DNA from 4 places in the Pseudomonas sp. RGM 3321 genome. Region 2 is predicted to be linked to each of the others. Evidence: predicted binding sites of a transcription regulator. Region 2 holds the regulator's gene; each other region holds the start of a gene.
The links. Region 2 encodes sigma-54, which starts transcription at its own class of promoters, with help from an activator protein. Its sites were predicted from a motif close to ANTGGCATNNANNTTGCTNT; they were not measured.
Positions count from the first base shown of each region.

Region 1 (3,568 bases), on a different contig from region 2:
AGAAAGACGCAATTAAAAAGTCATGCTGGAAAAGTCACATTTTTACCGTGTCCATCGCGACCCTTCGTCGCTTAACCAGCCAAGGCATTAGGCCATCACACGAGACTGACAAGCGATCTCATCTGGCTCGCAAATCCCTGCGTCAAAGGGGCTGCGCCAAAAATCAGTGCTTGAACAGGCTATCGCTTATTGCTCGACAGACCTGAATATGACGTGCTTATGACAAAACGATCATTCACACCGACCTGTGCTTTGGTTAGAAATCGTCTCAGGTCATCTCCGCAACGGTTATGACATCAAGGCCCGCGACGCCGGCAGCGGGCACCAACGGCAGAAGATTCTGCCCGACCTCATCACGGGGTCTCAGGGATATTACAGTCAACAGACGAGGGCATTACCCTATGAGAAGACTTAAGCGTGATCCGTTGGAAAGAGCATTTTTACGCGGATATCAATACGGCGTTCATGGTAAATCCCGTGAGCTTTGCCCTTTTACTCTACCGTCAGTACGCCAGGCATGGATCAATGGCTGGCGCGAAGGACGCGGCGACAACTGGGACGGTATGACCGGCACTGCGGGCATCCACAGACTCAACGAACTTCACGCGGTCGGATGAGGCGATTCAAAGACTTTCAGGCCTCTGTCGGGCCACCCACATGATTGACTGATTCACACCTGTACCATGCACGCCCGACCCGGGCGGCGGGCCAACGCCCAGGGGCTCTTTCGAGGAGCCCCTTTTTTTTGCCTTCGATTCAGCGTACGGCCGGTGGCATTGCCGCAATGGCGTCCACCGATTCGCGAATCAGCGCAGGGCCCTTGTAGATGAAACCGGAATAGATCTGCACCAGACTGGCACCTGCGGCTATCTTCTCGGCAGCATGCCGGCCTTCAGTGATGCCACCAGCGGCAATGATCGGCAGGCGACCTGCCAGTTCACTGGCCAGCACCTTGACGATGTGCGTGCTTTTTTCCCGCACCGGCGCGCCCGACAGACCACCGGCTTCATCGCCATGCGGCAGCCCTTCCACACCCTGGCGGCTGAGCGTGGTGTTGGTGGCAATCACTGCATCCATGCCCGACTCGATCAGTGCAGAGGCCACCAGCACGGTTTCTTCATCGCTCATGTCCGGGGCAATCTTGATCGCCAGCGGCACGCGCCTGCCGTGCCGTTGCGTCAGTTCCTGCTGGCGCAGACTCAGGGCCTGGAGCAGTTGCTTGAGCGAGTCACCGAACTGCAGGCTGCGCAGCCCCGGCGTGTTGGGCGAGCTGACGTTGACGGTGACGTAGCTGGCGTGGGCATAGACCTTGTCCAGGCAGATCAGGTAATCGTCCACCGCACGCTCGACCGGCGTGTCGAAGTTCTTGCCGATATTGATGCCCAGGATGCCGCGGTACTTTGCCGCCTGGACCCGGGACACCAGGTTGTCGACACCCAGATTGTTGAAGCCCATGCGATTGATGATCGCCTCGGCGTGCGGCAGGCGGAAAATGCGCGGCTTGGGGTTGCCCGGCTGTGGACGTGGCGTCACAGTACCGATCTCGACAAAGCCGAAGCCCAGTTGCGCAAAGCCATCGATGGCTGCACCGTTTTTGTCCAGACCTGCTGCCAGCCCCACAGGGTTGGGAAATTCCAGCCCCATCACACTGACCGGCAACTTCGCCGGGGACTTGCTCAGCAGGCCATTGAGGCCCAGCCGCCCGCCTGCACCGATCAGGTCCAGCGAAAGGTCATGAGAGGTTTCCGGAGAAAGTTTGAACAGTAACTGGCGGGCCAGGTTATACATGGCGGGATGGGCTCGTGAGCAGCTGAATTCAGGGTGGCGATTATAGACGTGTGCAGGCCTGTCAGGCGAGGCGCTCGACAAACTTGTTGCACGCACCTTGTATTGTCAGCAGCCTGGATTGCCAGCGCCTGGCCAGCAATGGCATATGCCTTGCTTAAAACCGCTATCGGCACTCGCTCCAACGGCGGAGCGGTGCGTGGACAACGGCGTCGCTTCGACACTTGCATCGGCAAGGGGTCGGACGACGCCTTTTTTCTGGACGGACCTTTATGAAGCACGCGTTATGAACGAACGAACCGGCAATGCGCTGGACTGGGTAGCCGGTAGCGACGCACCGGAAATGAACAGCCTGGACGTGGGCTTCATGGCACTCACCGACTGTGCCCCGCTGGTGGTCGCTGCAACCCAGGGTTTCGCCCAGCCTTACGGGCTCAGCCTGAATCTTGAACGGCAGACGTCCTGGGCCGGCCTGCGCGACAGGCTGGTCAGCGGCCAGCTTCAGGCAGCACACAGCCTGTACGGGTTGATCTATGCAGTCGAGCTGGGCATCAGCGGTGGTCCGGCGACCGACATGGCTATCCTCATGGGGCTCAATCAGAACGGCCAGTGCATCAACCTGTCCCGCGAATTGCAGGAGGCTGGCGTGATCACTCCTGAGGCACTGGATAAACGTGCGCACCAAAGCGGCTCAAGGCTGACTTTCGCCCAGACCTTCCCCACCGGCAATCATGCCATGTGGCTCTACTACTGGCTCGCCAGCCAGGGCATTCACCCGCTCGATGATGTGAACAGTGTCGTGGTGCCACCCACGCAAATGGCGCAACACCTGCGGGCCGGACGTATCGACGGTTTTTGTGTTGGCGAGCCCTGGGGGGCCAGCGCTGTGCAGCAGCAACTGGGCTTCACGATGGCGACCAGCCAGGCGATCTGGCCGGATCATCCGGGCAAGGTGCTGGGCTGCACCCGCGAGTTTGTCGAACAGAACCCCAACACGGCCAGAGCACTGATCATGGCGGTACTGGAAGCCAGCCGTTTCATCGAGCAAAGCGACCATAACCGGCGCAGCACCGCACAGCTGCTCAGCGGTGCGGATTATCTGGATACCTCGCCAGACTGCATCGAGCCACGCCTGCTTGGCCACTACAGCGACGGCCTCGGCAATCACTGGCAGGACCCGCATGCAGTCAGTTTTCATGATCAGGGGCAGGTCAATTATCCGTGGCTGTCCGACGGCATGTGGTTCATGACTCAGTTCCGGCGCTGGGGCCTGTTGCGTGAAGACCCGGACTACCTGGCTGTCGCCAGCCGTGTACAGCAACTGGACCTGTATCGCCAGGCAGCCGATGCGCTGGGCATCGACGCCCCCACTGCAACCCTGCGCAGCAGTCAGTTGATCGATGGCAAGGTGTGGGACGGCAGCGATCCCGCAGGCTACGCGCGTAGCTTCAAGCTCCACTCGCTGGCCGACAAAGCACCCGCTGTGGCCAGTCGTTGACGGAGAACGTGACCATGCTGCGTATCCTGCTTATCAATGACACGGCCAGAAAGGTCGGTCGCCTCAAATCGGCATTGATAGAGGCCGGTTTTGAAGTGATCGACGAATCCGGACTGATCATCGACTTGCCCGCCCGCGTTGAAGCGGTGCGCCCGGACGTCATCCTGATCGACACCGAATCGCCAGGACGCGACGTAATGGAGCAAGTAGTGCTGGTCAGCCGTGACCAACCGCGGCCCATCGTGATGTTCACCGACGAGCATGATCCGGGCGTGATGCGCCAGG
Region 1 is NZ_JALHBH010000121.1:484,039-487,606, reverse strand. It holds gene RGM3321_RS27570 (ribosome modulation factor) at 402-617, shown strand; gene RGM3321_RS27565 (quinone-dependent dihydroorotate dehydrogenase) at 757-1,788, opposite strand; gene RGM3321_RS27560 (CmpA/NrtA family ABC transporter substrate-binding protein) at 2,072-3,283, shown strand; gene RGM3321_RS27555 (ANTAR domain-containing protein) at 3,298-3,568, shown strand, end outside.
Region 1: RGM3321_RS27560 (CmpA/NrtA family ABC transporter substrate-binding protein) is a predicted target of sigma-54. The motif match lies at 1,926-1,945, and genes of this name have one in related genera.

Region 2 (3,568 bases):
GTCTATGACACGGTCAGACAGGTCGTCAGCGCCGGTCGGGCCAATGGCGGTGCCAAGGTGACAACACCACGTCCGCGTATCGACATGGTCATCCAGCCGAAAAAGAAAACCGACCAACCTCAGAAGGCCCAGTAAATGGCGACGCTCAAAGCCCAGCATCTGGCTAAAAGCTACAAAAGCCGGCAGGTAGTGCGCGATGTGAGCATTTCCATCGACAGCGGCCAGATCGTCGGGCTGCTGGGCCCCAACGGTGCCGGCAAGACTACCTGCTTTTACATGATCGTAGGTCTGGTCCAGGCTGATCAGGGTCGCGTGCTGATTGACGATCTGGATGTCAGCCATCAACCCATGCACGGTCGCGCCCGAGCCGGCATCGGCTACCTGCCGCAGGAAGCCTCGATTTTCCGCAAGCTGTCAGTGTCAGACAACATCATGGCGATTCTCGAGACCCGCAACGAACTCGATGCCGGAGCACGCCGCAAGGAGCTCGAAAGCCTCTTGCAGGAGTTTCACATCACCCACATTCGCGACAACCTGGGCATGAGCCTGTCGGGTGGCGAGCGCCGCCGTGTGGAAATTGCTCGCGCCTTGGCCACTGCGCCGAAATTCATCCTGCTGGATGAACCGTTCGCAGGCGTAGACCCTATTTCAGTGGGTGATATCAAGCAGATCATTCACCATCTCAAGGCCAAGGGTATCGGCGTACTGATCACCGACCACAACGTCCGTGAAACGCTGGACATCTGCGAAACTGCCTACATCGTCAACGATGGACAGCTGATCGCAGAGGGCGATTCCGAGACCATTCTGGCGAATCAACTGGTGAAAGAGGTCTACCTCGGCCACGAATTCCGCCTTTAATCGACTGCCCTTTGCGCTTGGCGGCCGATTGATGCCAGTGCAGTGTGTTGACAATATTTTATTTGTCATATCACTCTAGGCAAAGGCACAGGTTTCAGGCATATAATTTGCTTAAGTTGGCGCCTCGGCGCCTGTAGTAGATGGCGCATGCGCGCCGGCGAATAAGGTGTTTAGCCCCTGCCATGAAACCATCGCTAGTCTTGAGAATGGGCCAGCAGCTGACGATGACACCGCAGCTGCAACAGGCAATCCGCTTACTCCAGCTTTCCACACTGGACCTCCAGCAGGAGATCCAGGAGGCGCTGGAGTCGAACCCCATGCTGGAACGGCAGGAAGAAGGCGACGACTTCGACAACTCCGACCCGCTTGCCGACAACATCGAACAAAAGCCCAATCCCGACGTTCAAGAGCCGACCTATCAGGAATCCGCGCCTACTGTGGATAACCTTGAAGATGGCGAATGGAGCGAGCGCATTCCCAATGAGCTGCCTGTCGATACCGCCTGGGAAGACATTTACCAGACCAGCGCCAGCAGCCTGCCAAGCAACGATGATGACGAGTGGGACTTCACCACACGCACGTCTGCAGGCGAGAGTCTGCAAAGCCACCTGCTGTGGCAGTTGAACGTCGCCCCGATGTCCGACAAGGACCGCCTGGTGGCTGTCACGCTGATCGACTGCATCAACAACCAGGGCTATCTGGACGAAACCCTCGATGAAATTCTCGAGTCTTTCGATCCCGAGCTGGACATCGAGCTCGACGAAATCGAAGCCGTACTGCACCGCATCCAGCAGTTTGAACCGGCAGGCATCGGTGCCCGAAACCTGAGCGAATGCCTGCTGCTGCAACTGCGCCAGTTGCCAGCGAAAACACCCTGGCTGACGGAAGCGCAGCGACTGGTCACCGACTACATCGACCTGCTGGGAAGCCGCGACTACGGCCAGTTGATGCGGCGCATGAAGATCAAGGAAGATGAGCTGCGCCAGGTCATCGAGCTGGTCCAGAGCCTCAACCCGCGCCCTGGCTCACAAATCGAATCCACAGAAGCCGAGTACGTCATCCCCGATGTAATCGTGCGCAAGGACAACGAGCGCTGGCTGGTTGAGCTCAATCAGGAGTCCGTACCGCGCCTGCGCGTCAATCCGCAATACGCGGGTTTTGTGCGCCGGGCCGATACCAGCGCAGACAACACCTTCATGCGCAACCAGTTGCAAGAGGCGCGCTGGTTCATCAAAAGCCTACAAAGCCGCAACGAGACACTAATGAAGGTCGCCACCCAGATCGTCGAGCATCAGCGCGGCTTTCTTGAGTACGGCGACGAGGCGATGAAGCCGCTTGTCCTGCACGACATTGCCGAGGCAGTGGGCATGCATGAGTCGACCATCTCGCGCGTGACCACCCAGAAGTTCATGCACACGCCACGCGGCATTTACGAGCTGAAATACTTCTTCTCGAGCCATGTGAGCACTTCCGAGGGCGGTGAATGCTCGTCCACGGCAATTCGCGCAATCATCAAAAAACTGGTTGCGGCGGAAAATCAGAAAAAGCCGTTGAGTGATAGCAAGATCGCTGGTTTACTGGAGGCACAAGGCATTCAAGTAGCCCGTCGCACAGTCGCCAAGTACCGCGAGTCACTCGGGATAGCGCCTTCCAGTGAGCGTAAGCGACTGATGTGATGCAGGCCCAGCCACAGCGTCCCAGAGACAGGCGCCATGCCTGTCTCTTTATGCACTGGCAAAGGAGAAAGCTGTATGCAAGTCAACATCAGTGGACACCAACTGGAAGTGACCAAACCCCTTCGTGAATACGTTGAGCTCAAGCTCAAGAAGCTCGAGGGGCATTTTGACAAGATTACCAACGTGCAGGTCACGATGACGGTCGAAAAGCTCAAGCAGAAGATCGAAGCCACGTTGCACATCCATGGTGGAGAGGTCGTTGCCAATGCTGAACATGACGACATGTATGCTGCAATCGACCTGCTCACTGACAAGCTAGACCGACAATTGCTCAAGCATAAGGAAAAGCAGCAAAGCATCCTCAAAGGTGCGGCCGCTCGCTAACGCCCATTTAAATGATCCGAATCGAAAATATCCTGACCCCCGGCCGCTCGCTTGTGAACGTGCCGGGTGGCAGTAAAAAGCGTGTACTCGAAGAAATTGCCAACCTGATCGGTCGTGAAGTACCGGGCATGGTTTCGGACACGGTATTCGCAAGTCTTGTTGCCCGCGAAAAACTGGGTTCGACCGGTTTCGGCAACGGTATTGCCATCCCTCATTGTCGCCTTGCTGACTGCAGCGAGCCTGTCAGTGCAGTCATTCACCTCGCTACGCCCGTGGATTTCGACGCCATCGACGGCGCGCCGGTTGACCTGCTGTTCGTATTGCTGGTCCCGCAAGCTGCTACCGATGAGCACCTGGAGTTACTGCGCCAGATCGCCAGCATGCTTGATGACAAAGACATGCGTAAGCGCCTGCGCGGTGCCGAAAGTGCTGAAGCGCTTTATCAAGTAGTGCTGGACGTGCAGAACGGAAACTGAACATGCGCATGATCATCGTCAGCGGCCGTTCCGGCTCAGGTAAAAGTACAGCCCTCGACGTGCTGGAAGACAACGGTTTTTACTGTGTCGACAACCTGCCTGCCGGACTGCTGCCGGAACTGGCCGAGCGAGCGCTGATCAATACTGAACTGGCCGAGCCCTTGCTGGCGG
Region 2 is NZ_JALHBH010000117.1:16,770-20,337, forward strand. It holds gene lptA (lipopolysaccharide transport periplasmic protein LptA) at 1-135, shown strand, start outside; gene lptB (LPS export ABC transporter ATP-binding protein) at 136-861, shown strand; gene RGM3321_RS20260 (RNA polymerase factor sigma-54) at 1,044-2,537, shown strand; gene raiA (ribosome-associated translation inhibitor RaiA) at 2,613-2,921, shown strand; gene ptsN (PTS IIA-like nitrogen regulatory protein PtsN) at 2,933-3,397, shown strand; gene rapZ (RNase adapter RapZ) at 3,400-3,568, shown strand, end outside.

Region 3 (3,568 bases), on a different contig from region 2:
CCCGAATAGGTAATACGTGCATCGGCAATACGGGTGGACGACACAGTGTTGTCGGTGGCGATGTCATCAGCCCGAACCAGCCCGGCAATACGCACCAGCTCGTCACCGGTATTGAGGGTCATCCACTTCTCGCCGCGCACCGCCAGAATGCCATTGGGCAACACATCCGCCACAGTCACAGTGACCGAACCGGTCAGGCTGTTGCTTTGTGCGGCCTTGCCATCGCCCTTGGTAGTACGAGCGCCGGTATAACCTGCGTTAAGGCTCAGGTCATTGCCACCAATCGGGTTGTTGGTAGTCAGGCCCGAACCGAACAGCGAGGTCAGACCAATACTGTTGGTGCTGTCCTTGGTCATGGCCGAAGTTGCCGCCTTGCTGGCTGCCATACGCTCGGAAAGCGTGATGGTGATGATATCGCCGATACGGAAAGCCTTGCGGTCGCCATACAGGTTCTGCTCGAAACCGGCTTGATAGATGGCACCATTGTTGGCAGCGGCCGACATGGGTGTACGCGGCAACACCGGAGCGTAATAAGGGTCATTGGGCTTGGCCGTCGGCGCAACGCAGCCAGACAGCAGGGTGATCCCGCACAATGAAGCGATCAACACTGAAAAACGCGGAACACTAAGGCGGTTCATGACACTTGAAACCTCGCGGTGTAACAGGCGCTTATCAGGCGCCCCGTCGGATTGAGCAGTTTTACGAGCGACAACATCAAACACTTACAGGTTCTGAGTCAGGTTCTGCAGCATCTGGTCGGCGGTCGAGATTACTTTGGAGTTCATCTCGTAAGCACGCTGGGTGGTGATCATGTTGACCAGCTCCTCAACAGTGCTGACGTTGGAGTTTTCCAGGGTGTTCTGCAGGGTCGGGCCCAGGCCGTTGAGGCCTGGCGTGCCGATCTGCGGCGCGCCGCTTGAACCGGTTTCCAGATAAAGGTTGCCGCCGATGGCCTGCAGGCCAGCCGGGTTGATGAAGTCAGCGGTCTGGATGTTGCCGATGATCTGCGGAGTGGCGGTTGCACCGGCCAGCGTGACGGAAACAGTACCGTCCTGACCGACTGTGAAAGTCTGGGCGTTCTGCGGAACGACAATCGCAGGCTCAAGGGCGTAGCCGTTGGCAGTCACGATCTGGCCGTTGGCGTCCAGGTGAAAAGTACCGTCGCGGCTGTAGGCAACAGTGCCGTCCGGCTGGGTCACCTGAAAGAAACCACGACCGTTTACCGCCAGGTCCAGCGGGTTGTTGGTGGTCTGCAGGCTACCGGCCGTGAAGTTCTTCTGCGTGCCGACGATGCGCACACCGGTACCCAGTTGCAGACCGGATGGCAGCTCGCTGTCCTGAGTGGACTGGGCACCCGGCTGGCGTTTGATCTGGTACAGCAGGTCCTGGAACTCGGCACGGTCACTCTTGAAACCTGTGGTCGAAACGTTCGCCAGGTTGTTGGAGATAGTGGTCAGGTTGGTGTCCTGAGCGGCAAGGCCGGTTTTAGCGACGTATAGTGCAGGAAGCATGTGTGTTCTCCTCAAGCGCCGGTTTGTCGGCGCAAGCTGTCATTGATTAGCCAAGTTGCAAGACGCGAGCCATCGACTGATCGTCTTCTTCGGCTGTCTTCATCATCTTGACGTGCAATTCGAATTGACGGGACAAGGCCAGCACCGAGGTCATTTCCTCGACCGCATTGACGTTGCTCGCCTGCAGAAAGCCGGACTCGACCTGAACGGTGGCATCGGCAGCAGCAGGCTGGCCGCTCTTGGTGTGGATCAGGCCATCGGGGCCTTTTTCCATGGTCTTGAGGTCAGGCTTGACCAGCTTGATACGGTCGACCTGCGCCATCACCTGCGGGCTTTCGCCCAGCGAGCGGATGCTGATCGTGCCGTCGGCACCGATCTCGATCTGCTGCTGAGGCGGCACGGCAATCGGACCGCCATTGCCCATTACCGGCAAACCGCTGCCGTCGCGCAACACACCCAGGGCATCGATGTTCATGCCGGAGCTGCGGGTATAGGCTTCGCCACCGTCGGGAGTCTGCACGGCAATCCAGCCATCACCCTTGACGGCGATGTCCAGTTCACGGCCGGTCTCAACCATGGCACCGGAGGAAAAGTCGGTCCCCGGACGTTCGCTCATCGCATAGGCGCGCGATGGCATGACCTCGCCAAACACCGGCATCGAGCGGGCCTGTTCAAGGTCACGCATGAAACCGTTGGTTGATACGTTTGCCAGGTTGTTGGCGTGAGCCTTCTGCGCGATCGCGTTTTCGGATGCACCGCTCATTGCGACGTAAAGCAACTTGTCCACAGTCTTCCTCCTCCGACAGACGCTTGCCGCCTGTAGCTGTTCTGAAAGGGTTAAAGCAATTTTTGAACCAACTTGTCAGGCTCGATACAAATGCCTGATTAACCAGCAAAAACCGACATTCGATGATGCCCTTCGGGCAAAGCGCCACCCAATAGCGGCGGAGGACTGCCGCCTGCCGATCATCAAGCAGCGAGCACCGCCAAAAAAACTTCATTGGCATGGGCTGACAACCGGACCGACAGTGATAATCTTGCGGACACCGCAGCCCTGAACGGGAACCCTCATGCCTTTTCGTGCGTGCATTGCCGGCATCGCGAGCGCGAGCCTGATGACCTTCGCCCTCCTCGCCCAGGCCGCCCCCGCCCACTATTACAAATGGCAGGGCGACAGCCGGATTGTCTGCGCCCAGACCAGCCCCGGGCCTGGCTGGACACGGCTGAAAGGTCACTTCATCAAATCCGACTGTTCAATCTGATCAGGTCGACTGGATCAGCGTCTGCATCACGGTCGCCTCTGTCGATATCGCCTTGGAGTTGGCCTGATAAGCCGTCTGCGCCTGGATCAGAGCAATCAGTTCATCGGCCAGGACGACATTGGACCCCTCCAGCCCGTCACCGATGAGGCTGCCCAGCGTGCCGACGCCCGGCACATTGTAGTCGGCAACGCCAGACTCGGCGGATTCGGTCCAGCGCGTATCACTGCGCGCCTGCAACCCCTGCGGATTGGCGAAGCTGGCGAGTATCACCTGACCGATATTCTTGTTCATGCCATTGGTAAATCCGGCACGCAGGATGCCATCGCGCCCCGCGCTCAAGCTGCTCAACTGCCCCGCCGCGTGGCCATCAACATGAGTAGATGAACGCGAACTGGCGGCGTTGTGCTGAAGCAGGTTGGTGAAGTCGATCGTGATACCCTTCGCACTGCCAGCCGCACCGTTGGACACCCACTGTTCTCGCCCCGTGACCCGCTCGGCAGGCATGGCCGGTGTCCAGCCGGTCAGTTGCAGACCATTGTTATGGGTACTCGCAAAACCAGGGCCGCCGGTCAACGACTGTACCCAGCCGCCAGAATCAAACACGATGTTCGCCGTCAGCGGGTCGGTGGAATCAGGCATCTGCGGGTTGCGACCATCAATCAGCGCATGAATGCGCCAGCTGTTGGTGCCGTCCTTCACGAAATACTGCTTCAGCTCGTGCTGATTGCCCTGACTGTCGAAAATCGCATTGGCAAACATATCGCTGTACGTCTTCAGGTCCGACGGATCAAACGC
Region 3 is NZ_JALHBH010000095.1:1,235-4,802, reverse strand. It holds gene flgH (flagellar basal body L-ring protein FlgH) at 1-638, opposite strand, end outside; gene flgG (flagellar basal-body rod protein FlgG) at 723-1,511, opposite strand; gene RGM3321_RS05765 (flagellar basal body rod protein FlgF) at 1,558-2,298, opposite strand; gene RGM3321_RS05760 (hypothetical protein) at 2,582-2,773, shown strand; gene RGM3321_RS05755 (flagellar hook protein FlgE) at 2,774-3,568, opposite strand, start outside.
Region 3: RGM3321_RS05765 (flagellar basal body rod protein FlgF) is a predicted target of sigma-54. The motif match lies at 2,351-2,370, and genes of this name have one in related genera.

Region 4 (3,568 bases), on a different contig from region 2:
TTGAATAGTAATGGGCGACGTCCTGTTCAAGTTGAAACGGGACGCTGTCCGTTTGCCCTTCTGAAACCATCATGATTGATGCCAGGTCCGGCAGACAAATAGTAAGTTTTGGCCCGCAGCATAGGAAAATCCTAAGCAGATACGCCGGTATTCATCTTCAGGGCTGCGTCGCGTTGAAACGGGTTAGTTGTGCCTTAGTGTCACAGCGCATTGATTGCACACTTTTAGGGCGATTGAATAAAGCGGCAGCGATAAGCGCTCGCAATAGGTGCGCAGCCCGGTTTTTCGGGCTTTTCTGGCAAGAGTCTATTATTTTCGGGTATTACTGAGTGACCATGGCCAGCGGCGCGCCCGGTGAATCCGCCAAGGCGTGAGCGGCTGGCACGCTCCTCGCTAAGCATAGGTAAAAGCTATTCAAATGCAGCCGTCCAGCGTCTGCTCATCACGAGGTATTACGTGGCTCACTTTACCTTGAAACAGCTTAAGTATTTCGTGACAGCAGTCGAAATGGACAGCATCGCCGAAGCCTCGCGACAGCTGCATATTTCACAGCCATCCATCTCCGTCGCCATCAAGAACCTCGAAGAAGCCTTCAATCAGCCGCTGTTTGTGCGTCACCATGCACAAGGTGTTTCGCTAACTTCCGGTGGCGGGAAAGTGTATGAGAAAGCCAAAGAGTTGCTGCGACTTTCCGAAGAGCTTGAACAAAACTCCCGGGCCGAAAACAAACACGTCTCCGGCACTATCGCCATTGGCTGTTTTGAATCGGCCGCGCCGCTTTACATGCCCAGGCTGGTGGCCGGTTTCAAGCGTTTATACCCGGACGTCACCATTCAGCTCTATGACGGCGAGCAACATGAACTGATGCACGGGCTGCACCGTGGGCGCTTCGATCTGGCGTTTCTGTACGACCTGGAACTGGGAACCACGATCAATAAGGAGGAATTGAATGCACCGCACAAGCCCTATGCGCTGCTGCCAGCAGCCCACCCTCTGGCGAAGAAAAAAACCGTGACTTTGCTGGAGCTGAGCCGCGAGCCGATGATCCTGCTCGACGCCGTGCCCAGCAGGACCTACTTCATCGATATCTTCACGGAAAAGGGCTACACACCCGTGGTCGCGTACAGCTCCCCATCGATCGAAATGGTGCGCTGCATGGTCGGCCAGGGCCTGGGGTTTTCGGTGCTGGTCACACGGCCCAGAACCAACATGACCTACGACGGTGAGCTGCTGGTGCAGCTCGATATCGAAGACGACATGCCCGCCTCCACGCTGGTCATGGCCTACCTGCGCAACAACCAGCCAACCCGTGCGACGCGCCTGTTCATGGATTACTGCCGGACCATCGAGCTGGCACCGCCTGCAGCCTGAAGGCGCTTGCGAAGCGTGCAACGAATGCTGGCTGAACCTGCAACTTACTCACCACCAGGGCAAGACAGAAATGGAAAAGGCCGTTCAGATTCGCGAGCAGGTCAGGTGCCTGGCCCGCTGTGCATGACAATGTTCAGCGCTGCAGCGCACTGACAGCAAAACAAGGAAAGCTTATTCGGCTTTTTCCGTCCCTGCGGCCCCGCCAGCCTTCTCTTCCAGCTCGGCCATCTTGGCCTCCAGCGCCTCCAGGCGGGCGCGGGTGCGGGCGAGGACGGCCATCTGGCTGTCGAACTCTTCACGGCTGACCAGATCCAGTTTGCTGAAGCCGCTTTGCAGCAGGGCCTTGAACTGGGTTTCGAATTCGCTGCGCGATACAGGCGTTTCGCCATTGAACAGGCGAGAGGCGTGGCCGCTGAGAGCGTCGAGAAAGGCTTTGGGCGCGAGCATGGTTATTTTCCTGAATCAGAGGGCGGCAGTGTAACACGCAGTGTCTATAGTCAATCCCGAGGGCGCAATGCACGCTTATGGAGCGCAGTGACGGGCACATGAGCACCATTGCTGTGCATTAGCTCCATGATAGACCCTGCAAGGTCGTGCCAAACCAGCCCAAGGGCCTGTATTCAATGAATATTCACGAGATGGCAAGCTTTCTGCTTAGTGGCTTATGACCCATGCACTGATGCAGTCGCTGTGACGAATGCAGTGCGGCAGGCGGAGCGGGGAAGTGTTTCGTCAGAAGCGGTTTTCTGGAGTTGGTCTGGCCTGATCAGGCGGCCAACACGTTACAAAGCCAGGCACTGCGCTTAGACTTGAGTCGGGTTTGTTTTCCTGGGGCAAGTCCACCAAATTCGGGAGAAAGTTTTCATGAAGCTAGTCACTGCCATCATCAAGCCGTTCAAACTGGATGACGTTCGCGAGTCGTTGTCTGAAATCGGCGTGCAGGGCATCACCGTCACTGAAGTCAAAGGCTTCGGGCGTCAGAAGGGTCACACTGAGCTTTATCGCGGTGCTGAATACGTCGTCGACTTCCTTCCCAAAGTGAAGATCGATGTCGCCATCGATGACAAGGATCTGGATCGTGTCATCGAAGCCATAACCAAGGCCGCCAACACCGGCAAGATCGGTGACGGCAAGATTTTCGTGGTCAATCTGGAACAGGCCATTCGCATCCGTACCGGCGAGACCGATACAGACGCTATTTAAGCCGCCAAACCCAACGCCCCAGGAGAAAACAATATGACTCTGCGTCAATTCGCAGGGCTCGGTGCCCTGTTGTCCCTCGCATTACCTGGTCTTGCCCTGGCGGCTGACCCAGTGGCCGAGCCGGTGCTGAACTCTGGCGACACTGCATGGATGCTGACCTCGACCGCTCTGGTTCTGTTCATGACCATCCCCGGTCTCGCGCTGTTCTACGGCGGCATGGTTCGCTCGAAGAATATTCTGTCCGTGATGATGCAGTGTTTCGCCATCACCGGCTTGATCAGCATCCTGTGGGTCGTCTACGGCTACAGCATTGCGTTCGATACAACCGGTATGGAAGCGGGCGTCGTCAACTTCAATTCCTTCTTTGGCGGTATGGGTAAAGCGTTCCTGGCAGGCATCACGCCGGCAAGCATTACCGGTCCCGCTGCGTTGTTCCCTGAGGCGGTGTTCGTCACCTTCCAGATGACCTTCGCGATCATCACCCCTGCCCTGATTGTCGGCGCTTTCGCAGAACGCATGAAGTTCTCCGCAATGCTGGTGTTCATGGGTATCTGGTTCACGCTGGTCTACGCGCCAATCGCCCACATGGTCTGGGGCGGCGTCGGTGGCTTGCTGTGGGACTGGGGCGTTCTCGACTTCGCTGGCGGCACTGTGGTGCACATCAACGCCGGTGTAGCCGGTCTGGTGGCCTGCCTGGTACTGGGCAAGCGCAAAGGCTTCCCGACCACGCCGATGGCTCCGCACAATCTGGGTTACACCCTGATCGGCGCGGCAATGCTCTGGGTCGGCTGGTTCGGTTTCAACGCCGGTTCCGCCGCTGCGGCCAACGGCACTGCCGGTATGGCGATGCTGGTGACTCAAATCGCTACCGCTGCCGCCGCACTGGGCTGGATGTTCGCCGAGTGGCTGACCCATGGTAAGCCAAGCGCTCTGGGCATCGCGTCGGGCGTGGTTGCCGGTCTGGTCGCTATTACCCCGGCTGCCGGTACAGTGG
Region 4 is NZ_JALHBH010000098.1:34,850-38,417, forward strand. It holds gene RGM3321_RS07080 (LysR family transcriptional regulator) at 457-1,371, shown strand; partial or broken gene RGM3321_RS28455 (addiction module antidote protein, HigA family) at 1,394-1,498, shown strand; gene RGM3321_RS07085 (accessory factor UbiK family protein) at 1,543-1,818, opposite strand; gene glnK (P-II family nitrogen regulator) at 2,236-2,574, shown strand; gene RGM3321_RS07095 (ammonium transporter) at 2,608-3,568, shown strand, end outside.
Region 4: glnK (P-II family nitrogen regulator) is a predicted target of sigma-54. The motif match lies at 2,009-2,028, and genes of this name have one in related genera.